DNA from 4 places in the Cupriavidus sp. genome. Region 2 is predicted to be linked to each of the others. Evidence: predicted binding sites of a transcription regulator. Region 2 holds the regulator's gene; each other region holds the start of a gene.
What was found. Region 2 encodes FliA, which starts transcription of late flagellar genes. Its sites were predicted from a motif close to CTAAAGTTTNNNNNNNNNNNGCCGNTA; they were not measured.

Region 1 (7,964 bases), on a different contig from region 2:
GTGGTCGAGGTGGACAACATGCCCAAGGACCTGCAGGTCAACGCCCCCGTGGTGTGGGCCGGCCCGCACTGCCATCTGGTGCACTACCCGCTGCGCGGTGGCCAGCAATACAACCTCGTGGTGACGTTCCACAGCCGCGAGCAGGAAGTCTGGGGCGTGCGCGACGGCAGCAAGGAAGAAGTGCTGTCGTACTTCGAAGGCATCCACGCGCTGCCGCACCAGATGCTGGACCGCCCCACGTCCTGGAAGCGCTGGGCCACCGCCGACCGCGATCCCGTGGAGCGCTGGAGCTTCGGCCGCGCCACGCTGCTTGGCGATGCGGCGCATCCGATGACGCAATACGTTGCACAGGGCGCCTGCCAGGCGCTGGAAGACGCCGTGGCGCTGGGCGCCGCCGTGGATGCGGCCGAGGGCGACTTCGAGGCTGCATTCAAGCTTTACGAGCAGGCACGTATTCCGCGCACCGCGCGCGTGCTCTATGGCGCGCGCGACATGGGTCGCGTCTATCACGCCAAGGGTGTGGACCGCTTTGTACGTAACACGCTCTGGGTAGGCCGCACGCAGACGCAGTTCTACGATGCGCTGCAGTGGTTGCATGGCTGGCGTGCCGAGCAGGCGCTGAGCCCGACTCCCTGGCTGTAAGTCAGCACCTGCGCAGTACCCAGCAATCCCGCAGCAAGAGAAGCGGCCACAAGAGCCGCCTCGCCATCCTATTCCCCGTATTTCCGGAGGAGACAACATGTCCGCCAACTCCACGTTGAACGTGACCACGTTCATCGATCGCCAGCCGCTGTCCGCTTTCCAGGTAACGATCGTCGTCCTGTGCTTCCTGATCGTTGCGATCGACGGATTCGACACGGCTGCCATCGGCTTTATCGCCCCAGCCATTCGCGCCGAATGGCAGCTCACGCCCGCGCATCTGGCGCCGCTGTTCGGCGCTGGCCTTGGCGGACTGATGGCCGGCGCGTTCCTGTTCGGCCCCCTGGCCGACCGCTTCGGCCGCAAGACCGTGCTGGTGTTCTCGGTGCTGTTCTTCGGCGTGGCCAGCCTGGCATCCGCATGGTCGCCAGGTCTGTGGGAACTGATCGTGCTGCGCTTCCTTACCGGTCTTGGCCTGGGCGGCGCGATGCCGAACGCCATCACGCTGACCTCCGAGTACTGCCCTGCCAAGCGCCGTTCATTCCTGGTGACCACGATGTTCTGCGGCTTCACCGTCGGCTCGGCGCTGGGCGGCCTGGCTTCGGCAGGCCTGATCGAGGCGTTCGGCTGGCGCTCGGTGCTGCTGGTAGGGGGCGTGCTGCCGCTGCTGTTGTCGGTGGTACTGATCTGGTCGTTGCCGGAATCGGTGCGCTATCTCGTGGCGAAGGGGCGCCACCATGTGCGGGTGCGCGCGACGCTGCTTCGCATCGCCCCGCATGCCGATCTGCAGAACAGCTCGTTTGTCATCTCGGAGACGCCGGGCAACCATGGTTCGCCGGTTCGGCACCTGTTCAAGCCGGAGCTGCTGCGCGGCACGCTGCTGCTGTGGCTCACGTTCTTCATGAGCCTGCTGGTGATCTATCTGCTGTCGAGCTGGTTGCCCACGCTGCTGCGCGGCACCGGCATGTCGCTGACTACGGCCGCACTGGTCACCACGATGTTCCAGGTTGGCGGCACCGCTGGCGCCATCGCACTGGGCTGGCTGATGGATCGCTTCAATCCGCACTATGTGCTGGCTGCGAGCTATGCACTGGCAGGTGTGTTCGTGGCGGCTATCGGCAGTCTGGCGGGCGAGCCGGTAGCTGCTGGCGCCGCGGTGTTCTTCGCGGGCTTCTGCGTGTCGGGTTCGCAGGTTGGCGCCAATGCGTTGTCGGCCAGCTACTACCCGACCGATTGCCGCGCCACGGGCGTTAGCTGGGCCAATGGCGTGGGCCGTTTCGGCTCGGTGGTGGGCTCGGTTGGCGGCGCCACGATGTTGTCGATGGGGCTGACAATGCCGGCGCTGTTCGTGCTGGTCGGCATCCCGGCGGTCATCGCCGGGGGCACCATGCTGTCGCTGGGCATCGTACGGCGCGGCCGCATGACGCACGAACTGGCCGCAAGCTAGTCTGCGGGACGGCGCTTGCCTCGCTCGGCCGGCGGGACGGCCCGCCGCCGTTCTGCCGCATCCTGCCGCAGCGCATCGGCGAACGCGCGCACCGCTGGCGGCAGGTGACGTCCCACCATGGTCTGGATCTGCAACGCGCGCTGCTGCATCGCGCGGCCAATGATCGGCACCAGTACACGACGATCGGCACGCAGCGTGTTACGCACTGCCAGCGAGCCGGTCAGGTAGACCACATCGACATGGTTCTGATAGGCGACCAGCGCACTCAATGAATTGCTGGTCAGCAGCACCTGCGGCCGCAGGCCCTCCAGGCTGCATGCAAGATCGAACAGTTGCCGTAGCGTATGCACTTCGCTCGGCAGTACCAGCGGATGCATGACCAGTTCGCGCAACGGCACGCGCGCCATGCCGGCAATCGGATGATTGCGGCTCACACAGGCAAAGATGGGCGCGGCTTCCGAATACTCCACCGCAATGCCGGCCTGGTCGGCGATCGCAAACGTCAGCGCAATGTCGACATCGCCGGCGCGCACCATCCGCGTGGCCTCGGCCGCGGTGACTACCTCCAGCGCGAAGGTCACGCCCGGGTATCGCCGCTGAAACGATGCAATCAAGGTTGGCACATACTCGCGCGCAAAACCTTCGGTGCAGGCAACCCGCACCTTGCTGTGCGCGAGCCCCATCAAACCCTGCAGGTCGGCCTGCAGGGTCTCGGCGTCAAGAAACGCACGGCGGCCGTACTGTTGCACCACGCGGCCGGCATCGGTCAGGCGCATGCCGCGCGGTTCCCGGTCGAACAACACCACACCCAGTTCTTCCTCGAGCCGGGCAATCTGCCGGCTGATGGCCGATACGGCCACATGCAGCGTCTTCGACGCCGCCGTCAGCGAACCTGTCTGCGCCACCTCCAGGAAGTAGGCAAGCGGTACGGCGTGAATCGAGGTCAGTTTCATTGGCGGCTTCCGTGGCATCCATGTGCGATCTTCGCTTTCCGCATCTTACGTGCATTGCACAAAAACCCTTGCCAATTTTAGAAAGGTCCGTTCTGCTACGCGCGCCCGCCTCTGGTGCCTGCATCGTGCCGACATTCGCGTGATGACGGCACTTCGTACCACGGCTGCACCGCTCGCAAGCCATTGATGGCATGGCACGCGCCATCGGGGTGCCATCGGCGCGCTCCGAACGCGGATGCCTGCGTCACATTCCTGACACGCGATTTGCGGACTTTTTCGCCAAACCGGACTGGCTGGCGGTATCGTTGGTCATCAACGTCACCAAGGGGAAAACATGGTTGGAGCACCGCAGAAGAAATGGGTCCGGGCCGGCATGCTGATGGCAGGCGTTGCAGCCTGTCTCTCCACCACGCCCTCCGTCGCGGCCGCCGCGTATCCGGACAAGCCGATCAAGCTCGTTGTGCCTTTCACGCCGGGTGGTTCCACCGATGTACTGGGACGCTTGCTGGCAAAGAAGCTCAGCGAAACGCTCAATGCATCGGTCGTCGTGGAGAACCGTGCCGGCGCGGGAACGATCGTCGGCGCCGACTACGTCGCCAAATCCGCGCCCGATGGCTACACGCTGCTATTGAGCGCGGCCACTACATTCACGATTAACCCGGTCACCTATGCAAAGCTGCCATATGACCCGCTGAAGAGCTTCGACGCACTGGGCCTGGTCGGCTCGACGGGCCTGGTATTGCTGGCCAACCCGTCAGTGAAGGCGAACTCGCTCAAGGACCTCGTTGCCATGGGCAAGAGCGATCCGAAGGGCCTGACCTATGGGTCGTTTGGCGCAGGGACCACGTCGCACTTTGCTGGCGAGATGATCAATGCGGCCACTGGCCTGCACATGCTGCACGTGCCATACAAGGGCAGTTCACCGGCCATGTCCGACCTGATCGGCAACCAGATTCCGCTGACCGTCGACACCGTCGTGGCCGCTGCACCGATCCTCAAGGCCGGCAAGATCAAGGCGCTGGCAGTGACGTCAGCCACGCGCTCCGCGTTGCTGCCCGATGTACCGACCGCCGCCGAGAGCGGGTATCCAGCCGTGAACCTGTCAACGTGGTTTGCGGTAGTGGGCCCCAAGGGCCTGCCCGCACCCGCCAGGCAAAAGCTGGAGGCAGCGCTGGCAACCGTCATGAAGGACCCGGACATGCAGAAAAGCATGACGACCAATGGCTTCGAGCCCGAGTACGGTACTGCGGCAGACTATGCAAAGCGCGTGAACAGCGAGATCCCGCGCCTGAAGAAGATTGCCGAAGCGGCGAACATCAAGGCGGATTGAGGTTGCGGCGTTGGGTGGTCTCCCCTCTCCCGCCGCGCGGGAGAGGGGAGCGAAACCGAGAGCATCTGAAAATCAAACAAAAAAAGGGCAATAGCTTCCGCCATTGCCCTTTTCTACACCAGAGTCCTTACTTCTTCGTCGCGTTGTTGAGCGCGTTGAACTGCTGCGTCAGGTAGTTGCTGGTCTGGTTCATCTGGCTGACCATCAGGTCAAGCTGCGTGAACTGCTTGCGATAGCGTTCGATGGTTGCCTCGACGCGGTCGTTGGCGGCATTGAAACGCTTCTCCAGATCCTTCAGGGTCTTGTCCAGACCGGCGCTGGCGGCGCCCAACGGACCCTTGTCGGCAGTTACGCGATCCACCACATCCGACAAGCGGCGCGCAAACCCGCCCGTCTTGCCGTCGCCGGAAAACAGTTGGGTCACATCGCGCAGGTTGTCCTTGAGCGCGGCGTCGAGCTTCTTGTTGTCGATGGCCATCGTGCCATCCTTCTGCATCGACACACCGATCGCCGCCAGCATCTTCGGCGCGTTCTCCGCCATGCCAGTTTCCGGGCTGTTCAGCACCGCGCGCAGCGAAGTCTGGATGCCGCGCAGCACGCCGTCGCCATTCAGCGCACCTTTGGTACCGGCTTCGGTGTCGAATTGCGTCAGCGTCTTGGCCGACGACTGGATATTGTTGTAGGCGGTGACCAGCGTCTGGATCGATGCCTTGATGCTTTCGGTGTCCTGCGTCATCGACAGCGAGGTCGAGCCCGTCTTCTTGAGCGTCATCGTCACGCCCTGCGCGGCATCGACCACGGTATTGGAAGCGCTGGTAATCGCAATGCCGTTGACCGTCAACGCGGCATTGGTGGCACGCAGCGTCTCGGTCATGCCGTTCGAACCCGGGGTCTCCGGGTTGTAGCCAGCCAGCGACTGCAGTTCCGGCGACGAGCCGCTCACGCGCATGCTCATCGCCTCTCCGGTCTTTTCCGAGGTCAGGATCAGGCGGAACGGCTTGGTACTGCCATCGTTGATGATGCTGGCCTTGACGCCAATGTTCGACTTGTTGATCGCGTCGCGGATGTCCTGCAGCGAACCCTTGCCCGGCTCGATCGTGACCGTCTTCGGATTCGGCTCCTTGTCGGTGGACGTATTGGCCGTGAACTTCGGATTCACATAGGTGCCCGAGGTCTCGTCGAAGCCCGTGGTGGTGCCGAATTCGAACGTCACCGTGCCAGATCCCACCTCCGCGTCCTGCTTGGCATAGCCGATTCCGGCCAGCGACTGCGCCTGCGCCAGGCGGGTCACGTTGACGTTGAGATCGCCCGGTACCGCGGTGCTGCTGGTGGTCACGCCAAGGATGTCGGCATTGCCGACATTGGCCTTGACCGCACCGAACGTCGCTGAATTCATCAGCGTCTTGGCTGCGGCCTGGAAGCTGGTCAGCACGCTCTTGACCGTGCCATAGGCGGTCAACTTGGTCTGGTAGGCCGTGTGCTGCTGCTGCATGGCCTTGAGCGGCGCGCGCTCGGCGTCGGCCAGATTGTCCAGCAGGGTGGAAAGCTGAAGGTTCGAGCCAATACCCAAGGAAGAAACGGATGCCATTTTTTGTGCCCTTCTTTTTTTGTTTCTTTGGATGGCATCCATGCGCTGCGTCGCCTGAATGCCCTGACATCCATCGTTTACGTCGCCCGCTTTTTGTTCTTTAGCTTTCCTGGTACGTAATCGATACAAAGACGATACAAAAATGCCCTCAAGTTTTCTGAGTGTGAGTAATGACTCACGGGCTGACCCTTTATCAGAATGTAAGAAGCTAACTTGCGAGGGAAAGTCGGTGCAGCGCGAGATAGCGCTGACAAACAGGGCCTGCGAGCGCAGCCTGTATGGATACATTGGATACAACAGCTTACAAAGACGATCTCTGCAAGGTCAACGGTCGCCCCAGGGGGCCGTTACTATCGGCATCCATCGCAGCAAACCGACATCGGTGCCCATATGTCCAGGATCCTTTTCGCAAGTCTGATCGGCTTCGCCGCCCTCGCGGCTACCAGCGCGGCCGAAGCGCATGTCAATGTCGACGTCGGCATTGGCGTGCCGGCCTACGTGGCGCCGCCACCCGCGCCGGTCTACTATCAGCCGGCGCCGGTCTATATGGCGCCGCGCCCCGTGATCGTCGAGCCGCGCCCGGTAGTCGTGGCCCCGGGCTATTACGAAGGCTGGCGCGAGCATGAATGGCGTGAACGCCAGTGGCGTCATGAACAACGCCGTCGTGAACGCGAATGGCGCCGCTGGCACGACGACGACTGAGTCTGTCTGGCCGCCTGCGTCCTGCCATGCAGTACGCCTGGAGGCCATTCGCCGCACCGCCCGGCATCACGGTGCGGCTATCGCACAGTGCCGCGGCAAACCCGGGGCAGACCCGAACTACGGCGCCACGCTTCCTCACTGATAATCGGCAAGGCCGAGGCACTCGGCCGCCGAGCCCAAGGGCCACGACTGGACCTGGGCGCAGAAGAAAATCAGTGAAGGAGATGTAGTGAGTATCAAGCGTCAAGCTACGCGCGTTGCGTGCGGGGTGGCCGTTGCCGTGGCCACCGTATTTGCCAGCCAGATTGCCAGCGCCGCCGACGCATGGCCCACCAAGCCGATCAAGGTCATCGTGCCGTACACGCCGGGTGGTTCCACCGACACCGTGTCGCGCGTGGTATTCGAGAAAGTGGCGCAGAGCCTGGGCCAGCCAATCATCATCGAGAACAAGCCCGGTGCCAACAGTACCCTGGGCGTAGGCCTCGCCGCGCGTTCCGCGCCAGATGGCTACACCTTTGTGTCGGTGCTGGCCGCGTACAGCGCGAACATGTCGCTGTACTCGAAGCTCAGCTACAAGCCGTCGGAGCTGACACCGGTGGCCGAGATGGCAGAGCTTCCGCTCATCCTGTTTGCCAGCAAGAAGCTGCCGGTGAAAACCGTTGCGGAACTGGTCGACTACGGCAAGAAGCATCCCGACACGTTGACGTTCGGCTCCAGCGGCGTTGGCAGTTCCGCCCATCTGACCGGCGAGCGGCTGGCGATGGAATCGAAGGTCAAGATGACCCACATTCCCTACAACGGTAGCGCGCCGATCCTGCCTGCGCTGGTCTCCGGAGAAGTCTCCGTGGCATTCGACCCACTGCTGGTGCCGATGCCCCATGTGAAGTCCGGCAAGATCAACGCACTGGCCGTGGCATCGGCCAAGCGCTGGCCCGGCGAGCCGAATATTCCGACCATGGAGGAAGCCGGCTTCCCGGGCTTTGTGATGAGCTCATGGACTGGACTGCTGGCACCGGCCGGCACTCCGCAACCGATCGTCGACCGCATGGCAAAGGAAATTGCCGCGGCCACACGCAGCGCCGATGTGGCGAAGAAACTCACGGAGCTGGGCTTTATCCCGGTGGGCAGTACGCCTGACGAGTTCCGCAAGCTGATCGAGCGCGACACCACGCGCTATGCACAGATCGTGAAGGCCGGGAAGATTACGCTGGATTGATTGCGCTTGTTGCTCCCCTCTCCCGCAATGGCGGGAGAGGGGTCGGGGGAGAGGGCAATGAGGTTCAAATTGCGACTAGACTGTGGTTT
Region 2 (7,964 bases):
ATGCAAGCATTGCTGCCGCCAATCACGGCCAGCTGTCGCGTCACGCCACCGATCGCCGCACAACCGCTGCCCGGCACGCGCTTGTTGCATGGCTGGTCGGTGTCATAGAAATAGGGACAACGTGTACGCTGCAGCAGGTTACCCGCCGTGGTGGCGCGGTTGCGCAGCTGACCGGACGCACCGGCCAGCAACGCGCGCGACAGCACGCCATAGTCGCGCCGCACGCGCGGATCCGCTGCCAGGTCTGTATTGCGCACCAGGGCGCCAATGCGCAGGCCGCCTTGCGGCGCCGCTTCGATCTGATCGAGCGCGAGCCCGTTTACATCGACCAGGTGGGTGGGCGCCTCGATACCGAGCTTCATCAGATCGAGCAGGTTCGTACCGCCCGCGATGAAGCGGGCGCCGGGCGTTTGCAAGGTGGCCGCGGCTGCCTCGGCGGGCGACGCTGCCCGCTCATAGGTGAATGGGTTCATGTCTGGCTCCCGGCAACCTCGCTGATCGCGTCAAGGATGTTCGAGTAGGCGCCGCAGCGACAGATATTGCCGCTCATCCGTTCCCGGATCTCACCCGGAGACAGGTGCGGACGCGCATTGAGGTCAGGGCTCACGTGACTTGGAATGCCAGCGCGGATTTCATCGAGCATGGCCACGGCCGAGCAGATCTGGCCCGGCGTGCAATAGCCGCACTGGTAGCCGTCATGCCTGACGAATGCCACCTGCATCGGGTGCATGCGGTTGGGCGTACCAAGGCCTTCGACCGTGGTGATCTTCGCGCCTTCGTGCATGACCGCCAGCGTCAGGCACGAATTGATACGGCGGCCGTCGACGATCACCGTGCAGGCACCACACTGCCCGTGATCGCAGCCCTTCTTGGTACCGGTCAGTTGCAGGTGTTCGCGCAGCGCATCGAGCAGCGTGGTGCGCGTATCGAGCTCCAGCGCGCGCGGCTGGCCATTGACGATAAATGCCACCTTCGACGCCACCGGCTTGAGCGCGGCCGGAGATTGGGACGGTGGGTGAACGGCAGATGGCGCGGCGGCACCGGCTGGCGCGGCTGCCGCCGTGACCGACGCCGCACTCACCATGACGAATTCCCGCCGCGAAAGCTTGAGGTCGCTTGAGGCTTTGGCTTCCATGTCGTTGGATCCTTTCTGAAGGTCAGAGGGATGGCAACGTGGCGAGACTTGCACGCAGGAATTACATGGCGATGCCGCACAAGGCCGGCGTCGGGCCAACAGAAATCTGGCTGTGAGGAGAATGTCGCGCTTGCCGCACGTTGCTTGGCGGAAGCGGCGCAGGAAGCGTGCCACCGGCGCGGGCCGCTGGCATTACCGGTAGCCCGGCTCAGTGGGTTGAGCCGGTTCAGCGGTAGCTGACAGTGACTTCGTTGCTGCGGCCTTGCAGCAGTGGGGTCATACCGCCCTGGCCTGGCAGCCGGTAGGCGAACACAAAGCCCTTGGTCGCGTCGTCGCCGACGAATGCGTCGGTCTTGCCCTCGGCACCCGACAACAGCACGCAGCGATCCGCATTGCACAGATACGCCTGCAGGTCGATTGGCGGGGTGCGCGTAAAGCTGTAGCGCCAGCGCACCGAAGTGATCCTGCCCATGGCCTGGGGCATCGTCGCCAGCGGCATGACCGGCAACGATAGCGTGCGCTGGCCACGATTGGCGATCTGCGGTGCCGCGGCCGATGCCGTCCATGCATAACGCGAACCCGTGAGCTCGTAGGTCGCTCGCGTGAACACCGGCGCGGGTGTCTGCGCGCCGGTCCAGGCGGGTCCCATCGCGCAGCACATGGCAACGACCAGGGCGCGCCGCATTACAGCATTCCGCGCAGCTGGTTACGCAGTCGCGTAATGGCCTGGCTGCGGATCTGGCAAACGCGTGATTCCGTGACCTCGAGTACCGCGCCGATTTCGCGCAGGTTCAGTTCCTGGTCGTAGCACAGCGACAGCACCAGTTTCTCGCGCTCGGGCAGCTTGTCGATGGCGCGGATCAGCGCGTCGCGCATGCCCGATTCCATCAGCACCGTCAACGGATTGCCGTCGTCGGTCACGCCCAGGTGGCGATCGAGAAAATCCTCTTCGCCAGAGCGCTCGAAGTCTTCATAGTGCAACAGCTGGCACCCATAGACCTCGTTGAGCAGCTCCTGGTATTCGTCGAGCGCCATGTCCAGTTCCTTGGCCACTTCCGAATCGATCGGCGTGCGGCCAAGCTTCTGTTCCAGCTGGCGTTGGGTACGCTCGATCTTGCGCGTGAACTGGCGCAGGCTGCGCGACTGCCAGTCGTTGGCGCGCACCTCGTCGAGCATCGCGCCACGAATGCGCTGGCTTGCGTAAGTCTCGAACCGGGCGCCGTGATTGTCTTCATAGCGCTTGGCGGCGTCGAGCAGACCGATCATGCCGGCCTGGATCAGGTCATCGATCTGTACGCTGGCGGGCAACTTGGCCGCCAGTTGCAGCGCGATGCGCCGCACCAGCGATGCGTGTGACTTGACCACGTCCGCCTGCTCGAGCTTTCCCTGAATCGTGTACATGGTGGAATTCTCGGTGAATGCTATCTGTTTGGGCCAGCGCCGGAGAGGCTGAAATCGGCAACTGGCTGGCTGAGTTTCCGGTCTTGTCGAGACTTCTTGTTCTTTACGTCATGCGGGAACGGCCGAAGCCGCTCCCAGGGGCGATGCTTCGTGTCGCAACGGCCACGCGCCAATACGGCTCGCGATATGCCGCAAGGCACCGGTGGCGGCGGCGGCGGGATACGCCTCCACCACGCAGCGCCCCAGCTGGAGCGCACGCGCCACCAGCGGATCCATCGGCAGGTAACCTGCCAGTCCAGCCTCCACGCCCAGGTACTGGCTCGCGGTGCGGGCCAGGTTGCGCGCGAGCGCCGTTACCGTGCCCTCCGCGACCGCCATGTTGACGACCAGCTGGAACTGACGGCATGCGTATTCGTGGTGCAGCCGCTTGATACAGGCATAGGCTGCGGTGATCGACGTGGCCTCTGGGCGCATGACGATCACAAAATTGTGTGCGGTGCCCGCGAGCGGCGACAGCGCGCCGCTCTTGTCACGGCGCGCGTCGATCAGCACCGAGCGCATGTCTGGCAGCAGCGTGGTCAGCGCACGCTCGTCGGGCATGGCACCGGCAGGCGCTTGTCCTGCCGGCAGCACGGCAATGCCGCTGGCCGGACGCGTGCCGAGCGCCGCGCCGAATGGCACGCGGCCACCCAGCACATCGGCCAGCGTGGCAGTCGGCGTAGCGCCGGCGAGCCGCATGGCACGGGCGCCATGCTGGTCTTCATCGACCAGCAGCACGCGTTCACCCTGCATCGACAGCGCATTGGCCAAACCCAGTGCAACCGTGGTCGTACCGGCGCCGGAGTCCGCGCCCACCACGGCAATCCGCCGTGTCACGCGCGGTGCCAGCAAGCGGCGCAGGCTTTCAGCCTGATCGGAGCCCATCAGGTTCACGATCTACTCCCCGGCGGCCGCGAGCTGCGGCATGGCGTCCATGGCAGCCATCGCCTGCAGCGCAGCCGTGGCCGGTTCCGGTGCGTCGCCGGCCGCCAGAGTCGGCGTCACGCTGCGGCCCGGATAGTTTTCCAGCACGTCCAGCAGCGCGAGCAGGCGACCCATGCCCTCGTTCAATACCGTTCCCGCTACCGGCGCATCGACACGCGCCGATGCGCGCCCGGCCAGACGGGACAGGAAGGCCGGCGCTGTCGCCGTTGGCAGATGTTGCAGACGCAGTGCGGTCAGACCCAGCTGCAGCGACACCATATTGGCGCACAGCGCCTGGTCTTCATCGCCTTCCTGCGCAAAGTGTTCCATGGCGTGGCGCAGCGTGCGGAACTGCTCCTCCGCGGAGAGCGTCCACTGCGACCAGCGCGCAACCTGTGCGGCGTCGTTGGCCAGTGCAGGGTCGCACAGCACGTATTCCACCGACAGCGTGTCGCCGGATTCCTGATCCACCATGCGCGATACCACCAGGCATGCTTCGATGCCGGATTCGGCACCGTTGTTGGCGCGCGCGCGTGCCGCGGTACGGACCTGGCTGTCCGGAATACGCACGAGGCAGTGCGCAAGCCAGTGCACGGCATCGCGGTCGCGGCAGCTAACGTCGCCAATCGCATGGAACGTCAGCGTGTCGGCGATCGTATCGAGCTTGTTGGCCAGGCCATCGGCAATCGCACGCGTGGTCTTGCGCGTACCGGCAACCCAGCGTTCACCCAGTTGCTGCCAGCGTGCCAGCGTGGCCGAGGTCGGCAGCGACGTGTTCAGGTTCACCACGGTCCGCGCCGCCGCCAGCGTGGCGCGCACCGTGGCTGCCTCCGCATCGGCCTCGGCTTCGGTCATCGACTGGCGCGCACGGCCCGCTGGCACCACGGTGCTGGCCAGCGGCATGCCGTCGCGGTCGGCCAGCCAGAGCGTGTGCTGCATCATCTGCGGCGCGCGACGGCCTTGCACCGGCTGCGCCACGTTCTGCGTGACGGCCAGCACAAAGCGATCGCAAGCACGGCTAGCTTCCCGGCACATGGTCAGGCGCACCTGCTGCGCCATCGGACGCAGCGCGGACACACCGGCCGCGCGCTGTTGCCACAGCTGGCGCGCCAGGTCGAATCCGTAGCGGGCGTCGTTCAGTTCCTGCACGCAGACGCCAACGGCATTGGCGCTGTCGGTCAGCGAACGCAGCATGTCGTCAGCGCCGCTGCGCTCTGCCTGGCGTGAGGCCACGGCTTCCACGGCACCGGCCTGACGGCGGGCCACATCGGCGTCATTGAACAGCGAACCGCGCCGCGGCGTCAGGAACGCACGTTCCACCAGTGCGCCAGCCTGGGCCAGTTCCAGATGTTCGGGCACGCGCTGGCCGGTCGAGGCGTAGAACACCGGCAGACGGTGGCGGATCACCACGTCGAGCACCGAGCCCAGGTGCGTGGCTTCATCGAGCTTGCTGATGATGCAGCCGTCGATACCACCTGCGGCACCGGCTGCATCGTTGCGATAGGCGTGCACGACTTCGTTGAGCGTATCGCCGTGGGCCGCGCCATTGAGCAGCAGCACCCGCTGCATCGGTGTCTGCACACCGGCCAGCATGGCGATCTGGTCGGAGAGACTGCGGTCACGCTGGCTCATGCCCACCGTGTCGATAATGACGAGGTGCTTGTCCTTCATGGCCGACAGCGCGAAACGCAGGTCGGCGGCATCCTTCACCGCATGCACCGGCACGCCAAGAATGTCGCCGTAGATGCGCAGTTGTTCGTGCGCACCGATCCGGAAGCGGTCGGTGGTCAGCAGCGCCAGGCTTTGCGGACCATGGCGCAGTACAAAGCGTGCGGCCAGCTTGGCGGTAGTGGTGGTCTTGCCGACACCGGTCGGTCCAATCAGTGCCAGCACGCCGCCTTGGGCGAACAGGGCATCCTCGTCGGACAGCACCGGTACCTTCTTGGCAAGTTCCTGCCGGATCCAGGCCATGGCAGCCGGGCGATCGGTGCCCACCGGCAGGCGCGACAGCAGCGTGCGCGACAACTGCCCCGAGAAACCTGCGTTGACCAGCCATTCGAACAGCGATTCACGCAGCGGGTCGCCAACGGCCACACCGGACGCGCCGCTCGACAGGCCGGCGAACTGGCGCTCGAGCATCGAACGCATCGAAGCCAGCTCACCGCGCAGATCGCCCAATGCGGCGTCGTCCTGCGCAGCGGCAACAGGAGCCGTTGCGGTGAGGGCACTGGCAGTAGCCATGGCCGTCATCGGCGGGAACGCGTCTGCGGCAGGTGCCTGCATGTCGTGCAGCGCCTGCAGCATCGGCAGCGGCGAAGGCAGTGCCGCGGCCGGTGGTTCGTACATCTGCGCGCCGGCACTCACGGCGCCAAGATCGGTATCGCGCATCGCCACGATTTCCACGCCGCCGTCGATGGAGCGGTTCGAGAGCACCACGGCGTCGGGGCCCATGGCCTCACGCACCTTGCGCATCGCTTCGCGGCCATTGGCCGCCACAAACTTTGCCACGCTCATTGTTCAGTCCTCACGCTGCGCCGCCGATCATGGCGGTAATGCGGATATTGCGGTTGTCCGGTACTTCGGCATGCGACAGCACTTTCAGCTGGGGCAACGTGCGGCGCAGGAAGCGCGCCATCAGCGGCCGCATTGGCGCCGGCACCAGCAGCACCGGATCCAGACCCAGTTGTTCCTGGCGCATCACCGCGTTCTGCGCCTGCTGCAGCAGCGCATCGGCCAGGCCCGGCTCGATGCCGCCACCATTAGTCATGGCCTGTGTCAGCACCCGTTCCAGTCCGGCATCGAGGCCGATGACCTGCATGTCGGCATTGTTCGGGAACAGTTGCTGGGTGATGGCGCGGCCCAGTGCCACGCGGACCAGCGTGGTCAGTTCGGCAGGGTCGTTGATCTTGGGCGCATTCTCGGCCACCACATCGAGGATCGTGCGCATGTCGCGGATCGCCACGCCTTCGTCGAGCAGGTTCTGCAGTACCTTCTGCAAACCCGTCAGCGAGATGGTCTTCGGCACCAGGTCCTCGGTCAGCTTCGGTGCTTCCTTGGCAATGCGGTCCAGCAGCGCCTGCACTTCCTGGCGACCCAGCAGTTCGGACGCGTGCATCTGGATCACATGGTTCAGGTGGGTGGCCACCACGGTGCTGGCATCCACCACCGTGTAGCCGTAGGCCTGGGCCTGTTCCTTGAGGCTGGCATCGATCCACACCGCCGGCAGGCCAAAGGCGGGATCGCGCGTGACCGCACCAGGCAGCGTGCCGGTAACCTGTCCCGGGTTGATGGCCATCCATTGGCCCGGGTTGGCTTCGCCACTGCCAACTTCCACGCCCTTGAGCGTGATCCGATAGGCGGTGGGCTTCAGCTCGAGGTTGTCGCGAATATGGACTACCGGCACCAGGAAGCCGATATCCTGGGCAATCTTCTTGCGGATGCTCTTGATGCGGCCCAGCAGTTCGCCGTTCTGCGCGCGATCCACGAGCGTGATCAGGCGGTAACCCACTTCCATGCCGAGCGGGTCCACCATCGTGACGTCTTCCCAGGTGGCTTCCGCCGATTCGGCCGGCACGGCGGGGGCGCGCTCTTCCTTGGTCTTGGTCTCGGTGGCCTTCGCCTCGCGCTGCAACAGGTAGCGGCCAAACCAGCCTAGGCCGCCGGCCAGCAGCAGGAACGCGAAATGCGGCATGCCCGGGATCAGGCCCATCGTGCCGATGATGGCGGCGGTAATGAACATCACGCGCGGATTCGAGAACAGCTGGCCGGTCAGCTGCTGGCCAACGTCCTGCTCGTTCGACACGCGCGACACGATCACACCGGCCGCCGTGGAGATCACCAGTGCTGGAATCTGTGCCACGAGGCCATCGCCGATGGTCAGCAGCGTGTAGTTGTGCACGGCCGTACCGAAGTCCAGGTCGTGCTGCACCATGCCGACCACCATGCCGGCCGCCACGTTGATGAACATGATCAGCAGGCCGGCAATCGCGTCACCGCGCACGAACTTCGACGCACCGTCCATGGCACCGTAGAAATCCGACTCCTGCGACACTTCGGCGCGGCGCTTGCGGGCACCGTCTTCATTGATCAGCCCGGCGTTCAGATCGGCATCGATTGCCATCTGCTTGCCTGGCATGGCATCGAGCATGAAGCGCGCGCCAACTTCGGCGATACGGCCGGCACCCTTGGTGATGACCATGAAGTTGATCACCACCAGGATCGCGAACACCACGATACCGACGGCAAAGTTGCCGCCCACCAGGAAGTGACCGAAGGCCTCGATCACCTTGCCTGCGGCGTCTGGGCCGGTATGGCCTTCGAGCAGCACCACGCGCGTGGAAGCCACGTTCAGGGACAGGCGCAGCAGCGTGGAGAACAGCAGCACGGCCGGAAACGCGGCAAAGTCCAGCGGACGCTGCGTGTACATGCCGACCAGCAGCACCATGATCGACAGTGCGATATTGAA
Region 3 (7,964 bases), on a different contig from region 2:
GATGTCGCCCTGCTCGACCTGCTGCGTCAGCGCGGCCAGCACTTCGCCGGTGGCGTTGTCGACGATGCGGGCTTCGCCGTCTTCCGAGATCTCGAAAGTCTTGTCGTGCGAACCGTACTCTTCAGCCTTCTGCGCCATCAGGCCGACGTTCGGCACCGTGCCCATCGTCACCGGATCAAAGGCGCCGTTGGTCTTGCAGAAGTTGATGATTTCCTGATAGATGCGAGCAAAGGTCGACTCGGGGATCAGGCACTTGGTGTCCTTGGTGCGGCCGTCGGCACCCCACATCTTGCCGCCGATACGGATCATGGCCGGCATCGATGCGTCGACGATCACATCGTTCGGCGCGTGCAGGTTCGAGATGCCCTTGGCCGAATCCACCATCGCCAGTTCCGGGCGATGCTCGTGGCAGGCGTGCATGTCGCGGATGACTTCCTCGCGCTTCGACTCCGGCAGCGACTCGATCTTGGTGTACAGGTCGACCAGGCCGTTGTTGACGTTCACGCCCAGTTCGTCGAACAGCTTCGCGTGCTTGGCGAAGGCGTCCTTGTAGAAGACCTTGACGGCGTGGCCGAACACGATCGGGTGCGACACCTTCATCATGGTTGCCTTGACGTGCAGGCTCAGCATGACGCCGGTCTTGCGCGCGTCTTCCATCTGTTCTTCGTAGAAGGCCAGCAGGGCCTTCTTGCTCATGAACATGCTGTCGATGATCTCGCCGTCCTGCAGTGCGACCTTCGGCTTCAGCACGATGGTCTTGCCGCTCTTGGTGAGCAGTTCCATGCGGACTTCACGCGCGCCTTGCAGCGTGATCGACTTCTCGCCATGGTAGAAGTCGCCGTGCTTCATGTGGGCAACGTGCGTGCGCGAAGCCATGCTCCAGTCGCCCATGCTGTGCGGGTGCTTGCGCGCATAGTTCTTGACCGCGGCCGGAGCACGGCGGTCCGAATTGCCTTCACGCAGGACCGGGTTCACGGCGCTGCCCAGGCACTTCGAGTAGCGCTTCTGGATGGCCTTCTCTTCGTCGGTCTTCGGATCTTCGGGGAAGTCGGGGATCCGGTAGCCCTTCGATTGCAGTTCCTTGATGGCGCTGACCAACTGGAACACCGATGCGCTGATGTTCGGCAGCTTGATGATGTTGGTGTCGGCGTTTTGCGTGAGTTTGCCCAGCTCGGCCAGGTTGTCCGGCACGCGCTGTTCTTCAGTCAGGAATTCGGGGAATTCGCCCAGGATACGGCCAGCCACGGAGATGTCGCTGGTCACCACGTTCACGCCGGCGGGCGCGGTGAACGTGCGGATGATTGGCAGGAAGGCACTGGTGGCCAGCAGCGGAGCTTCGTCGGTTAGGGTGTAGATGATGGTGGGCTGCTGGTTGCTCATCGCTTATCTCGCATCAAATTCGGGTTTGGATAATGCCCCGCCCGGGTCGCGGTTCGAGGCAAGACTCGAATTTTGCCTGATTTTGCATGGCGGGGGTGTAATCCTTCATGTGAAATTTGTGTGCTGTATGCAGAGGCATTCACGGCCGAGTTGATCATCTACCCGTCTTCATGGCGACAATTGCATTCAAAATCATTGATTTACGCCAGAATCTCAAGTGCGTGAATCTGAAGATTCTTATATCTTATAGAAGAGTCCGACCTCGCTAGTCGGGTATGGTCAGACTTTTGTGATTCAAGGGATACTTGTTAGGGTTCGCTCAGGTATGAAAGGCCCCGGCATCCGCCGTGGCGCGGCCAGGATCCTCGCCGCGCTCGAAGTCTGCAATGATCTGGGCGCCAAACAGAAGCAGGGTTGCAGCGATCTCCAGGCTAAGCAGCACCACGATGGCCGTCGTCAACGACCCATACACCCGACCGACCTGCGACAGCGTTGAAAAGTACCAGACCAGCACATGGCGTGAGATCTCCCAGAGCACCGCGGCAAACAGTGCGCCAACCAGTGCATGGCGCACCGACAGGCGCCCGACCGGCATGACCAGGTAGATCGACGTCAGCAACAGCACTTCGCCAAGAAACCCCAGCAGGTAGAGCAGGCCGCCCGACAGGCGGTCGAGCGACCAATCGTGGCCAAGCAGTTCCAGATGCCTCTCGCCGATGGTTTGCAGGCCGCCTGCAACCACGGTCACGATCAGCAGGCCCACGGCCAGCACGAGGATGTAGCAATACGGCAGGATCGCGGAGACCAGGAAATGGCGCCGCCGGATGGCTACCCGATGAATGAAGATCACCGACATCGCGTTTTCCAGCACCGTAAAGGCCAGTGAACTGAAGAAGATCATGGTGATGGCCAGCACCCAGCCGATCACGCCACGGTTGGTCATGAATCTCGACAGTTCCGCCACCAGCGCGCGCGATTGTCCCGGCAGCAGCCATTCCAGGTAGCGCGCCAGTGTGGCCAGCAGACGGTCAGGCTCGATGACGTGCGACAGGCCGATCAGTAGCAGGATCAGTAGAGGCACGATCGACAGCAGCGCGTAGTACGCCACGGCGCCGGCCAGCAGCAGGCCCTGGTTGGCACGGAAGTGAGTCAGCGCATTGAGCAGGAATCGCCGGGGGTGCCGGAGCACCAGGCGGATGCGGGCATCGAGCAGCTGCATGGTGGCGGAGTGGAAGGTGCTGGGTTCAATGTGGACCAGCGCCCGGCATCTCGCAAGCGGGGTTTGTCTGACACGCAAGCCCCGTCAGACAAGCAAGTCGGCTTAGCGAACGCCGTACGGAAAGCGCGTTTTTGCGGCCATCTGCGACAGGTGATCGCGCAGGTGGCCCAGTTCCGCCGAGAGTTGCAGGGTCAGGAATGCATGGGAGCTATGGCCGATCGATGGGTCGTCGGGATGCGGCGCCGGCAGCGACGCGTTCTGGTGCACCATCGCTTCATCGCCGGCTTCCAGCGCGCTGGCCATTTCCAATAGCAGGTCGCGGATATTGCGCTCGTCGACACTGGTGTCCGCCGCATCGGGGTCGATCGCAGCCAGCATCTCAAGCGCGCTGATGCAGACGCGCGCGCTGTGCTGGACTTCTTCCAGATCTGCCGCGGATACATTGGTTTCCTTGGCCACGGACGGAATGAGGCTGCGCAGTTGTACCAGCGACGCCGACAGCTTCATCATGTCCTGCTGCCGTTCTTTTTCGTCGCGCTGGCCACGTTCGATCTTGGCATGCACGGCCGCGCAGGCGCGCAACAGGCCCGCGAGCTTGAAGCGCCAGGAGTACGAGGCATAGGCGGGTAGCGCGAACGAGAACACCAGGGCGATGACCGTGCCGATCAATACGTCGACCGTGCGCCACAAGGCATCGTAGACATCCTGATTGCCGTGCCCGGCAGTAATGACGACCGTAATCCCGGCCAGCAGCGCAACGTAGCCGCCCTTGCCGACCGCATGATAGGCACAGAATCCACAGATAACCGCCATCAGCCCGAACGTCAGCATCGGGATGCCGAAGTAGTTCTCCTGGATGATCAGGAACAGGCCGATCAGGGCGCCGATCAGCGTGCCCACGCCGCGCTCGGCGGCACGCCGGCGGATATTGCCGTGGTGCTGCAGACCGCCGATCACCACCAGCACGGTGATGGTGGCCCATTCACCGTGCGGAATATTGATGCCTGTCGTGAGCGCGATCGAAACCAGCAAGGCCAGCGCCACGCGCGTGGCGTGGAAAATGCGGGCCTGCCGGAACCGTCGGTCGGGGTCGAACAGCGCGCTGGTTGTTTTTCGCAGTGCCTCGAACATCGCGGTGATCACCGTCCGGAGATCAGAACGCTTCGAGTGTATAGAGCGAGACCCAAGTTCCGCAATGTTTACATTCGGAAGGTCAGGCAAGCGGGAGGGCCCGGGCGGCAGTTCCGGGCGCAGTTGTGGGCTATCCACGGCGGCTTGGTGCCGTGAGGCGCCGCGGGATCAGGATGGATCTTTGGTGCGCGTGCGCGATACCGCCGACATGATGCCGATGCCGAGCACGATCACGCAGGCAATGCCGATATACACCGGGGCAAGCCCTGCGGTGGAAAGACCCCAGGCGATGCCGCCTACCAGCAGCAGAAGACCAATAACGTATAGCGCAAATGACATGGCAGTTCCTCCGGACGATGTTTTTGCTTACCGGACGTCACAGCGCTGCAGTTGCAGCGCGTGGCTCACTGTCAATGTAGGGAGGAAGTCCGTCGCGCGGAATCGGACGATTGCCGAGCCTGACGTAGGCAGGCTCTGACGCGCGCTTGCAGAAAACGGGCTGTCTCAGCCCGCGGCCAGGCTCACGCCCGCGGCATTCGAGTGCGACTTGCCGTTGCGGCCATACATTTCGTTGGGAGCCATGCCGCCCTGTCGCAGTACCTGGATGGCTTCCTGCGTGAACTCCAGATGGGCATTGACGATGGCGCCATTCATCTCGTTGGAGTCCTTGGCCTTGTGCGCAAAGAACACCACCTTGCGCCACGCCTCGGCTACCTCGTGATCCACCTGGCGGCCAACCAGCAGGCCGCCCGCGCCGATACGCAGGCCAAGCGCAATCATCTGCGCCTCGCGTGCGGCCGTGGCAATTTTCAGCGCCTGGGCCAGTTCCATCTTCATGTTGAGCAATTCGCTCAACGCCTGAAAGTCCTGTCGCTTGATGGCTTCGCGCTCATCTGCAAGGGTTCGGCCAAATGCCGCAATGGCGCTGGCTTCATGCGAAAGGGACTGGATCAGGGCTGCTTGGCTCATGTCAGGTTCAGGATTGGCTGCCGCCCTGGCTCAGCTCATGCAATGACGCGAGCAGGCCATCGGCGATCTTGCTGGGATCGATCTTGATCCGGCCTTCCGCAATTGCCTGACGAACCTCTTCCACCTTGGCGGCATCGATGTCGCTGTCACTGTCCTGCAGCAGGCGCGCACCAATCTCGCGAACCTGTGCGGCCATTGGGCTGACGCGCACGCCGGTCAGGGCGGAGGGGTCCGTCGACGTGGCACCGTTGGTCGCCGGACGGGCGTTGCCTTCGGTAGCCGTAGTGTCGGCGGGCCGGGACGGAGTGGAGTTGTTGATCTTCACGGTGAAATCCTTGCTGGGTTCCTCTGGGTTATCGGCCCGACCGGCAGGAACTTTAGATGATTTCCTGCGCTGTCTGGCCAATCCCGGAGCGGGCTGGCCGCATTTTCGCACGGTCTGCCTGCGCCGGTTGTTACGACTGCTTTTTCCTGCTGTTTCGAGGGTCCCAGCCCGTGTGACGACTAACTTCCCGATAACGCAAAAGACTGCAAAGACTGCAAAGACTTAACCACAACAAAGAAATCGAAACCAAAAGTGATGCACAGGATGCATGGTGCCTGTTACTGCAGCACTACGGTATCGCCGTTGCGCACCAGTCCGCTCACCACCTGGCCGTTGCGCAGACGTACCTGCACGGGATTGCCGGTGGCGGCGTCGGTCAGCACCTTGCCTTCGCTGCTCAACTGGAACGCTTCACCTTCCACGGTCACGTTGACGGTCTGGCCTGACTTCACGGCAATCGGTTTGCGGATCAGGTCGGTGCGCATTGGCGAGCCGGCCGCGATACGGTTAGCGGCCACCGACCCTTCAACTTGCGACGGGTCGGTCACCACGGCGCGTGGCAGGGCGCCCAGGTCGCCCTGACGCAATTCCAGATCGGCGACGGTAATGGTCTCGCCTGGACCCATGGCGCGGGCGGCCACGTAGTAGTCGGTCAGTACGGAGACACGCGCCTGCATGTAGCGGGTCCATGGCCGGTCGCCACCACAGCGCACGCCTACGTTGACGCGTCCGTAAGGCGCGGCACCCGCGGGCAGGAACGGTTCGGGATTCACGCAGTCAGGTGCGCGGCCGCCCGAAGGCGGTCCTACTTGCACGCTGACCTTGCCCGGCAGTCCGTTCGACTGGCGCAACAGGAATTGCTCGACGGCCACGCGTGCGGGGTCATCGCTAAACGGATTCGGGGCCGCCTGCGCGTGCGCGGCGCCGGGGGCTGCCACCGGCGTGACCTGGGCGGGCGCGGCCATTGCGGGCGATGCCAGCGCAATGCCGGCCAGCACCATCCATGCGGCGGCCTGGCGATAGAGAGTCATAGGGTCATCCCAGCAAGGATGAGACGGCAGTGAACGCAGGTTCGGTACGAAGGTGTTAACCCGCGGACGATGCCGTCGCACAACAGTTGAACATTCGTAAACGCTTGTGGCGAGGTCTGGCCAACCGTGACGCGACCATCCCCGCACTGACTGCAGGGCCTTGTGTGGCGCGCCTTTGGAGCCGGCCGTGCAAAGCCACGCAGGCAGTCAGTGGGAGCCATTGTAGGCAGCCTCGCGCGAGAGACCGAGCCGGAAATGCGCGGGTTTCTCGTCTTTATTCGTGCGATTGGCGTGACAAGGCGGCCCCTAAGATGGCAACCCTGAAGAAGCCCGACCGGGGCGTATACCCAGGTCTACGGCAGTTCTCTCCCCGAAATGAAGCCATTGCAGGAAAGGCAGACATCATGGACAGACTCGATGCGGCGTTCCGCTTCCAGCAGGAAGCGCTGAGCCTGCGGACCCAGCGGCAATCGGTGATTGCCTCGAACATCGCCCACGCGGACACGCCCGGCTACAAGGCGCGCGACTTCGACTTTGCCAGCACGCTGGCCCAGTCGGTGGAGCGTGGCAACCAGCAGCGCGACGGCGTGTCGCTGTCCACCACGTCGACCCGCCACCTGGCTGCCCAGGCGCCGGCCATCAGCAACAGCGAGCGCGACCTTGAGTACCGCATTCCGCTGCAATCGAGCGTCGACGGCAACACCGTGGAAATGGACACCGAGCGCGTGGCGTTTGCCGACAACACGGTGCACTACGAAGCCGGTCTGACCGTGATGAGTTCCAAGATCAAGACGATGCTGTCTGCGATCCAGAACTGATATCCAGAACTGATGGAGTAGACCATGGGTTCCATGAACATCTTTGACGTAGCGGGCTCGGCCATGGCCGCGCAGTCGCAGCGCATGAACGTGACCGCGTCGAACCTGGCCAACGCCGACAGCGCGGTGGCGCCGAACGGCCAGCCGTATCGTGCCAAGCAGGTGATCTTCGAGATGGCGCCGACGCCGGGCCAGAGCGATGTAGGCGGTGTGCAGGTGGCGGGCGTGATGGAAGACACCGCGCCCGCACGCATGATCCACAACCCGTCGCATCCGCTGGCCGATGCCAATGGCTACGTGACGATGCCCAATGTGAACCCGGTGGAAGAGATGGTCAACATGATCTCGGCGTCGCGTTCCTACCAGGCCAACGTGGAGGTGCTCAACACCGCCAAGAACATGATGCTGAAGACGCTGACCATTGGTCAGTAACGCGCAACCCTTTCGAATCCCTGATTTCCGACTAGCCGGAATACACCATGGCAACTTCCACAGTAGGCAGCACCACCTCCACCTCGGCCGTGAACCAGGCCCTGCAAAGCGGCAGCGCCAGCGCGTCTGACCTGCAGAGCAACTTCCTGACGATGCTGGTCACGCAGATGAACAACCAGGATCCGCTCAACCCGATGGACAACGCGCAGCTGACCTCGCAACTCGCGCAGATCAGCACCGTGAGCGGCCTGCAGACCATGAACCAGACCATGACGCAGTTGCTGACGCAGACCGCCGCCAGCCGCGCAATGGATTCGGCAAGCCTGATCGGCAAGACCGTGATGGTGCCCGGCTCGGCCGTAAGCGTGGCCGACGGTGTGGCCGGCAAGATTGGCGTGGACGTGCCGTCGACGGCAGACAGCGTGACGGTGCAGGTGCTGGACAAGAACGGCAACGTGGTGCGCAACATCGACATGAAGGGCCAGACCGCCGGCGTGCATGACATCGCCTGGGACGGCAAGAACGACCAGGGCAACGCAGTGGCCGACGGCGACTACAGCTTCAAGGTTGCCGCCACGGCCAACGGCAAGGACGTAACCCCGGTCGCGCTGATCTACGGCAAGGTGCAGGCCATCAGCGGCGACAGCACCGGCGTGCTG
Region 4 (7,964 bases), on a different contig from region 2:
GGCCTGGTCACCAGCCGAGATGGCGCGACGGAACATGCTCATGAGTACATCTTCGCCGCCACCGGCATTGGCCAGCGACACGCCGCTATGGCGCAACAGCGCGATCAGCACCGTGGTCAGGACGGCTACACCCACCGCGCCACCAAGCATGCGCGAGAACGCGGTCAGTGCAGTGGCAATGCCCACTTGCTGATGCGGTACGGCATTCTGTGTTGCCACCAGGCCGCTAGGCAGTTGCAGGCCGATTGCCAGACCCAGCACGATCATAACCAGCGCTGCCAGCGTCACCGCGTGCGGCGGCGTGAACGCCAACGCCACGATGGCCACCGGTGCCACCAGGCAGCCGATCATCTGCAGTGGCTTGTAGCGGCCACTCCATGTCATCAAGCGGCCCGAGATATAGGCGCCAAACGGAATTGCCAGCGTCAGCGGCACAAGCCGCAGTGCGGCGGTATCGGCATGCGCGCCACCCACTACCTGGAAACGCAGCGGCAGCAGCACCGACATCGCAATCAACTGGAAGAAGCACAGGAACAGCGTCAGGCAGCAGATTGCCACGGTAGGTACGCCGAGCATGCTCAACGGAATCACCGGATCGCTGGCGCGGCGTTCCTGCCAGATAAACAGCACCAGACCCACCAGGCCAGCCACCAGCAGGCCAATCGTCTGGGGCTCCAGCGGCGAGTGGCCCTGGCCCAGTCGTGTCAGGAACACCAGCACGCCCGACAGCCCGCCGCCAAACAGCAGCGAGCCCAGGTAGTCGATCTTGTGCCGACGGCCGCTGACCGGCAGATGCCGCAGCGCGCGTCGCACCACCACCAAGGCAATCAGCGACAGCGGGATGTTGATCCAGAAAATCCAGCGCCATGACAGGAAGTGCGCCAGGTAGCCGCCGATCACCGGACCCGCCATGCTGGCCACGGCCCAGACGCCGCTCACGTAGCCCTGGTACTTGCCGCGCTCGCGCAGCGGCACCACATCGGCAATGGTGGCCTGCGATACCGAGATCAGGCCACCGCCGCCCAGTCCCTGCAGGATGCGGGCAACGATCAGCATCGGCATCGTGGTGGCCATCGCGCACGCAATCGATGCCAGCAGGAACAGCACGATCGAGAATGTCAGCACCGAGCGGCGCCCGAGCACGTCGGACAGCTTGCCGTAGATTGGCGTGACTACGGTGGAGGCCACCAGATAGGCGGAGATCACCCACGCCATGTCTTCGAAGCCGTTGAGCTGTAGCGCGATATCGGGCAGCACCACGGCCACGATCGATTGTTCAAGCGCGCCAAGCAGGATGGCCAGCATCAGGCCAAAGATGACCTGCATGACCGGCACGTCGGCTGGTGCCGCGTCGGGGGAACGCTGGGAGGAGGGCGCTACGGACATGGAGTGGCCTGCATGGCAGATGAAGGCCCCGGACGGGGCTTCGCTGCTCTTTATCGGACAAGGAGAGCCGCCATTTTAGGCGAGCGCTGAAAACCGTGCTTGTCCGATCGCGTCCTGTGCTGCAGGCCACTGCGGGGATGTTACGTTTTGTCTACATGCTCGAACGACGCGGAGGGGGCATGCAGTCGCCGCACTGGGTGCGGCGTCAGCTTAGAACGTCTCCCAATCGCCGGTGTCGGCCATGGCCGGTGCCGGTGCGGCCGAGGGGCGCTTGCGCGCAGGCGTGGCCAGCACGGGCTCCTTGCGCTGATGTGCCACTGGCGCACGCGGCTTTGCAGCTTGGGCTGGCTGCCGCGACAGCAAGGGTTCGGCCTGGGTGCGGCGCTGTACGGGTGGGCGCGCCGCGGCGGGCACTGCCGCCACGCGTGTCTTTGCTGGGGCTGCCACTGCGGTCCTGGCAGGTTTTGCAGCAGGCTTCGGCAGAGCCGGTGCAGGTTTGGCGGTGATCTGGCGCACCGGTTGCGGTGCCGCCAACCTGCCTGCCGGCGCTACGCGGGCCACGGGCATGGCGCGCTCGCTGCTCCCGGCCGCGGTGCCACGGCCAAGGTCGAAACGCGCCACTTCGGTTACCAGTCCGCTGGCCTGTTGCATCAGGCTTTCGGCGGCAGCGCTGGCCTCTTCCACCAGTGCGGCATTCTGTTGCGTCACGCTTTCCATTTGCGTGATGGCCAGGCTTACCTGTTCGATGCCGGCCGTCTGTTCCTCGCTGGCACTCGAGATCTCGCCCATGATGTCCGTCACGCGACGCACTGCGCCAACGATATCGTCCATGGTCTTGCCAGCCACTTCCACCTGCTTGGCGCCGTCCTGTACCTGACGCACGGAACCGTTGATCAGCTCGCCGATTTCCTTGGCCGCCGACGACGAGCGCTGCGCGAGGCTACGCACCTCCGCCGCCACCACGCTGAAGCCGCGACCCTGTTCGCCTGCGCGTGCCGCTTCCACTGCGGCATTCAGCGCCAGGATATTGGTCTGGAATGCGATGCCTTCGATCACGCCAATGATTTCCGCCACGCGTGCCGACGACTTCGAGATGCCGTCCATGGTATCCACCACGCTGCGCACCACGCGGCCGCCTTCGGTAGCCACGTCCGACGCATTGACTGCCAACTGATTGGCCTGGCGTGCATTCTCGGCGTTCTGGCGTACCGTGGACGTCAGTTGCTCCATCGATGCAGCGGTTTGTTCAAGCGAAGCGGCCTGTTCTTCGGTGCGTTGCGAGAGATCGGTGTTGCCAGTGGAGATTTCGCGTGCGGCGGTATCGATCGAACCTGCCGCCTGCTGGATGCCTCGCACCAGCATGCCCAGTTGCCCGAAAGCCCGTTCCAGGGCGCCAAGCATGCGGCCCATCTCGTCCTGGCTGTGCACCTCGATGGCATGACCCAGTTGCCCTTGCGCCAGCGCTTCCGCTGCATCGAGCGCCTGGGTAGCTGGGCGAGTCACCGAGCGCGTCAGGCCGATACCGAGCAGCGACGCGATGATTGCCGCCACGATCGACAGGCCAATCAGCAGGTTACGCGTGAACTGATACTGCTGGCTCGCCGCGTCAACGGCTTCGGTAGCCATCTTGCGGCCCATGTCGGCCATGGCATCGAGCTTGTCGAAATACGCGGCCTGCGCCGCCGGCAAGGTCACCACGAGCCCGGCGCGTGCGCCGTCGAATTCGCCGCCACGCAGTTGCTGCATGACCAGGTCGAGTTGGCCGTTGTAAGCCGCACGCGCCTGCATCAGGTCATCGAAGCTGGTCTTCGCCGCCGGATTGGTGGATGCGCGCATCACCTTGCCAAGATCTTCGAGCGTGGCGCTGACCTTCTCGCGGATCTTGCCAATTTTTTCGGCGTTCTGTGTGGCCAACGCCGGATCCTCGGTCAGGGCCGCGTCGCGGACCATGATGCCGATCGTCAGCACCTGTTCCTTGGCCAGCTTCAGGTCCAGCACGCGCAGCAGACGTTGCTCCACGGCCGAGTGCAACGCGTCGTTCATGCTGCCGAGCGATTTCACGCCCACGGCGGCCACGGCCGCCAGCAGCACGACCACCACAAAAAACGCCAACGACATCCGCGCGCCGATACCCATTTTTCGCAAGCCCATCACTTCGTACCTTTCTTTCGGTCGGTTGTGTTTGTACGACTGGCAACCGCCCGAATCCGGGCGTCGCACGGACCGGCTATCGGCGGGCATTTGCCGGCCTTGAGCGAAAAAATGAAATAGGGGGGAAAGTCGCTGCTCTTTCACAAATTGCCGGGGCAGCGCAAGGTTTCTAATCTGTCCCGTGCACTTTGACCTCGCCAGAACTGGCGGGCGCGGCGGAGCAGTTTGCCGCGAAGGACGCGGGCTCAAAAAAAAGAAGCCCACGCGCGGGGTGCTCGTAGGCTTTCAGGACTGCTGTGAAAGGTCCGGCTGTACCCGGACCCGAATCGCGAAGATAAACCCGCTTACATGAGGTGTAAATCCCGCTTCTATCAGGGGTTACCCTTATGGCGGGTGTAACGATTGCACTACATGAATAACAAAAGTGATCGCAGGCGACACTTTTGTTCTTACCGACGAATAACGGACGATTGCCGGAAACCTTTAGCTGGCGCGGGTTCCAGGGCATGAGCAGAATTTCGTCGGTCACCCGCAGAGGCTATGTGCTACACGAAGCACAAATTCATGGCAATAAAATGAGTAGAGCAATTCCTCTAGCCCAGCCATGCGGTGGACTCGTCAATGCTTGTAAAACTTTGTTACTCTCCCGCCTGAAGTATTCCCCTTCTCTCCTGCGGATGCCAACCACAGTGGCCAGCCGGGCAGCGTCCTTCACTTTTGTGAAGCGCCTGTTTGCTGCAATCATGTGGAGCCACCGCGCCGGTTCCGAGAGCGAATGTTTCAAGTCTCGCCGCGATCAGTTCGCGCTATACGTCACTTTTAGTGCGACACCAACCGAAGTACCTGATCATCGGACCGTTGTCAGCCGCCAGAACCCTCGCGGGCTCTTCCGGAGAAGTTGTGAAGAAGGAAATCAAGGCTCCCAGACCCAGTCGGAAGCTGCAGCACTTGCAGTTCGCCGCGCACAACGCCAGTCGCGTTGCCGTCATTGTTCACCTGTCGAATGGCACGCGGCTGAACGGCATCGTGCTGGCCGCGGACAACTACATGATCCTGCTCGGCCGCGATGCCGACGATCCAACCCCCACGCTGATCTACAAGCGCGCCATTACGGTGGTCACGCCCGCGCACGCATCCGAGGACACAACCGCAATGCTCGACGCGGAAGCCTCGCCGGATTTCGTGCGGCTCTATATTCCGCGCACACGCAAGCGCCGCTGAGCCATGCCAGGTGCGGCGCCCCCGGGGCCCGCGCCGCTATATATAAGGGCGGCCTGGACGCGCCAGGCGCGCGTGATATACCAGATCGCACTGCGCCCGCAACTCTCGCAAAGATCACTCTAAAGTCTTCCTTCCCGAGGTCGATAACCCTTGCAACGGAGGCACTCTCGCCCTGCAAAGCAGGCAGCCAACGTTACGGCACCCGCCGGAATGCCTAAAACATTGCAAATAGGAGTCGTACCATGGCGCAAGTCATTAATACCAATTCGTTGTCGCTGATGACGCAGAACAACCTGACGGCGTCGCAATCGTCGTTGAACACGGCGATTCAGCGCCTGTCGTCGGGTCTGCGTATCAACAGCGCAAAGGACGATGCAGCCGGCCAGGCCATCGCCAACCGCTTCACCGCCAACATCCGCGGCCTGACCCAGGCTCAACGTAACGCCAACGACGGTATCTCGCTGGCGCAAACGACTGAAGGCGCGCTGACCGAAGTCAACAACAACCTGCAACGTATCCGTGAACTGTCGGTGCAGTCGGCAAACGGCTCGAACTCGTCGTCGGACCTGCAATCGATCCAGGACGAAATCGCACAACGTCTGGCAGAAATCGACCGTACGTCGGCCCAGACCGACTTCAACGGCGTGAAGGTCCTGTCGGGCGCCGCCAAGCCGCTGACGATTCAAGTGGGTGCCAACGACGGCGAAACGATCTCGATCAACCTGTCGGAAATCTCCTCGAAGACCCTGGGCCTGAGCGGCTTCAGCGTTGCCGGCAAGGTGAACACGGCTGCTACGCTGACCGACGTGCAGAACTCGCAAACGGCCGCTGACAAGGCTGTTGCCACGCTGCCGGCCAACACGTATCAAGTGACGACGTCGAACACGGCCGCCACGAGCAAGCAAGTGCTGTCGAAGCTGAGCGACGGCGACACCGTTGCAGTCGGCGGCGGCTCCACCTACACGTACGACGCCAAGGCTGGCAACTTCAAGTACACCGCCAACGTCGCTGCTGCTGGCGTTGCTGCTGAAGCTGCCAAGCTGACCCCGGCCTCGGGCAAGAACACGGCTGTCTACACGAACCTGTCGGCTTCTTCGGCTTCGACCAGCTTCGAAATCGATACGGCAGGCAAGATCACCATCGGTGGCCAGGCAGCTTACCTGGATGCAGGTGGCAACCTGACGACGAACAACGCCGGTGGCCTGACGCAGACCACGGTTAGCGCCGTTATGGGTGCAGCCGCTGGTGCAGCCGCTGGTGCAGCCAGCGTTGCAGTGGGTAGCACGACGTACAAGTCGGACGGCGCTGGTGGCTTGAACTACAACGCCACGGCCACCTCTGACCAAGTGGAAACCGCCCTGGCAGCTGCTGCCTCGAACAGCACGGTGACGTTTGCTCCGGGTTCGCTGATGACCGGTACGGCCACGCTGACGCAAGCCACGCAAACGTGGGACGTGTTCACCGATTCGACCGGTTCGCTGACCAAGACCGCCAGCTACACCACGAACTACGCTGTTGACACGACCACCGGCAAGGTGACCGTGGCTGCCGGCGGTACGGCTGCCAACAACGCCGCCAACGTCGGCAAGACGGCCAACATCGATGCCAACGGCAAGCTGACGACCGACGCGATCAGCGCCGGTTCGTCGACGACCGACCCGCTGGCCGTGCTGGACAAGGCCCTGTCGACGGTTGACAAGCTGCGTTCGTCGCTGGGTGCTGTGCAGAACCGTCTGGATTCGACGATCTCGAACCTGGGCACCACGATCACCAACCTGTCCTCGTCGCGTTCGCGCATCCAGGACGCAGACTACGCAACGGAAGTGTCGAACATGACCCGCGCCAACATTCTGCAACAGGCTGGTACGTCGGTTCTGGCTCAAGCCAACCAATCGACGCAAAACGTGCTGTCGCTGCTGCGTTAATCACGCCGCAAGCTCCGCAGGAAACCGGGCCCTCGGGCCCGGTTTTTTGCCGGAGTGCTACGCAAGCGGACACGCCGCTTGCATAGCACTTCTCATATAGAGAGACCGGATCATGAGCATTTCCGCTGCCGCCGCCTCCACCGTTGCCGCTTCCGCGGTGCTTCAGCACGACCCCGTCGTGCCGACCCCGGTCGCGCCCAGGGCCGTGTCCGCTGCCTATGGCACCGGTGCGCCGGCCGACGAGGCGGGCCGCGATGCGCTGCCACAGGATATGACCACGGCGGTACAGGAACTTCGCGATGTGTTGCGTACCACGCCATTCGGTCTCCAGTTCGACATCGACGACGTCACGCACAAGGTCATCACCAAGGTGGTGGACCGCGAAACCGGCGAGATCATCCGCCAGTTGCCGTCGGAGGAAATGGTGCGCATCGCGCATGCCATGAACAAGCTGCAAGGGCTGCTGGTACGGCAGTCCGCCTGACAACAAGACACAAAGTCTCTCCCGTCTGGTACGTAATCCAGCACGTAACTAGTACGCAAAACACAATAAACGAGGTAACAGCATGGCATCCGTCTCCTCTCTCGGCATCGGTTCCGGCATGGACCTGAACACGCTGCTCGACCAGCTGACCACGGCCGAAAGCGCGCCGCTCACGCTGCTGCAGAACCAGCAGACCGCCTACCAGGCCAAGTTGTCGGCCTATGGCACGGTGCAAAGCGTGCTGTCGTCGTTCCAGTCGACCGCCACCAAGCTGGCCAATGCGGACACGTTCTCGGCGGTCAAGGCCAGCGTGAGCAACACGGCGGTGATGAGCGTGGCCACCGGTACCAATGCCGTTGCCGGTACGTATTCGGTCAACGTGACGAGCATGGCGCAAGCCCAGTCCCTGGTCAGCGGTGGCCAGGCCGCACAGGATTCCGCGGTGGTCCACGGCACGCTGCCCGCCACGCTGACCTTCAATTTCGGCACCATTGGCGGCTATGACAGCAGCACGGGCCAGTACAGCAACCCGACCTTCTCGACCTCGTCGGATTCGGCCAAGACGGTCACGATCGACAGCAGCAACAACACGCTGCAAGGCATGCGCGACGCGATCAACAAGGCCAATATCGGCGTGACCGCGAGCATCGTCAACGACGGTGGCACCAAGCCGTACCGCCTGGTGCTGACGTCGAACAGCACGGGCGAGACCAACAGCATGCAGGTGTCGAGCTCCGACTCTGACCTGCAGGCACTGGTTGGTTTCGATCCGGCCAGCATGGACGCTACCGGATCCA

Region 1: the regulator FliA is predicted to act here: its motif matches at 6,149-6,175, upstream of fliD (flagellar filament capping protein FliD).
Region 3: the regulator FliA is predicted to act here: its motif matches at 5,054-5,080, upstream of flgM (flagellar biosynthesis anti-sigma factor FlgM).
Region 4: the regulator FliA is predicted to act here: its motif matches at 4,878-4,904, upstream of ACO550_RS06530 (flagellin N-terminal helical domain-containing protein).

What each region holds. Positions count from the first base shown of each region.
Region 1 is NZ_DBHKYV010000016.1:137,191-145,154, forward strand. It holds gene ACO550_RS20120 (3-hydroxybenzoate 6-monooxygenase) at 1-642, shown strand, start outside; gene ACO550_RS20125 (aromatic acid/H+ symport family MFS transporter) at 740-2,086, shown strand; gene ACO550_RS20130 (LysR substrate-binding domain-containing protein) at 2,083-3,039, opposite strand; gene ACO550_RS20135 (tripartite tricarboxylate transporter substrate-binding protein) at 3,374-4,369, shown strand; gene fliD (flagellar filament capping protein FliD) at 4,497-5,957, opposite strand; gene ACO550_RS20145 (hypothetical protein) at 6,348-6,659, shown strand; gene ACO550_RS20150 (tripartite tricarboxylate transporter substrate-binding protein) at 6,889-7,875, shown strand.
Region 2 is NZ_DBHKYV010000004.1:103,970-111,933, reverse strand. It holds gene ACO550_RS09045 (FAD binding domain-containing protein) at 1-473, opposite strand, end outside; gene paoA (aldehyde dehydrogenase iron-sulfur subunit PaoA) at 470-1,135, opposite strand; gene ACO550_RS09035 (flagellar protein FlhE) at 1,362-1,820, opposite strand; gene ACO550_RS09030 (RNA polymerase sigma factor FliA) at 1,820-2,536, opposite strand; gene ACO550_RS09025 (MinD/ParA family ATP-binding protein) at 2,645-3,460, opposite strand; gene flhF (flagellar biosynthesis GTPase FlhF) at 3,473-6,013, opposite strand; gene flhA (flagellar biosynthesis protein FlhA) at 6,024-7,964, opposite strand, start outside.
Region 3 is NZ_DBHKYV010000016.1:110,366-118,329, reverse strand. It holds gene ACO550_RS20025 (NADP-dependent isocitrate dehydrogenase) at 1-1,380, opposite strand, end outside; gene ACO550_RS20020 (YhjD/YihY/BrkB family envelope integrity protein) at 1,700-2,599, opposite strand; gene ACO550_RS20015 (FUSC family protein) at 2,702-3,730, opposite strand; gene ACO550_RS20010 (hypothetical protein) at 3,899-4,069, opposite strand; gene ACO550_RS20005 (flagellar protein FlgN) at 4,235-4,699, opposite strand; gene flgM (flagellar biosynthesis anti-sigma factor FlgM) at 4,707-5,024, opposite strand; gene flgA (flagellar basal body P-ring formation chaperone FlgA) at 5,303-6,055, opposite strand; gene flgB (flagellar basal body rod protein FlgB) at 6,457-6,873, shown strand; gene flgC (flagellar basal body rod protein FlgC) at 6,898-7,305, shown strand; gene ACO550_RS19980 (flagellar hook assembly protein FlgD) at 7,353-7,964, shown strand, end outside.
Region 4 is NZ_DBHKYV010000003.1:2,737-10,700, forward strand. It holds gene ACO550_RS06515 (MFS transporter) at 1-1,386, opposite strand, end outside; gene ACO550_RS06520 (methyl-accepting chemotaxis protein) at 1,597-3,537, opposite strand; gene ACO550_RS06525 (RNA chaperone Hfq) at 4,438-4,758, shown strand; gene ACO550_RS06530 (flagellin N-terminal helical domain-containing protein) at 5,001-6,683, shown strand; gene ACO550_RS06535 (flagellar protein FlaG) at 6,796-7,167, shown strand; gene fliD (flagellar filament capping protein FliD) at 7,250-7,964, shown strand, end outside.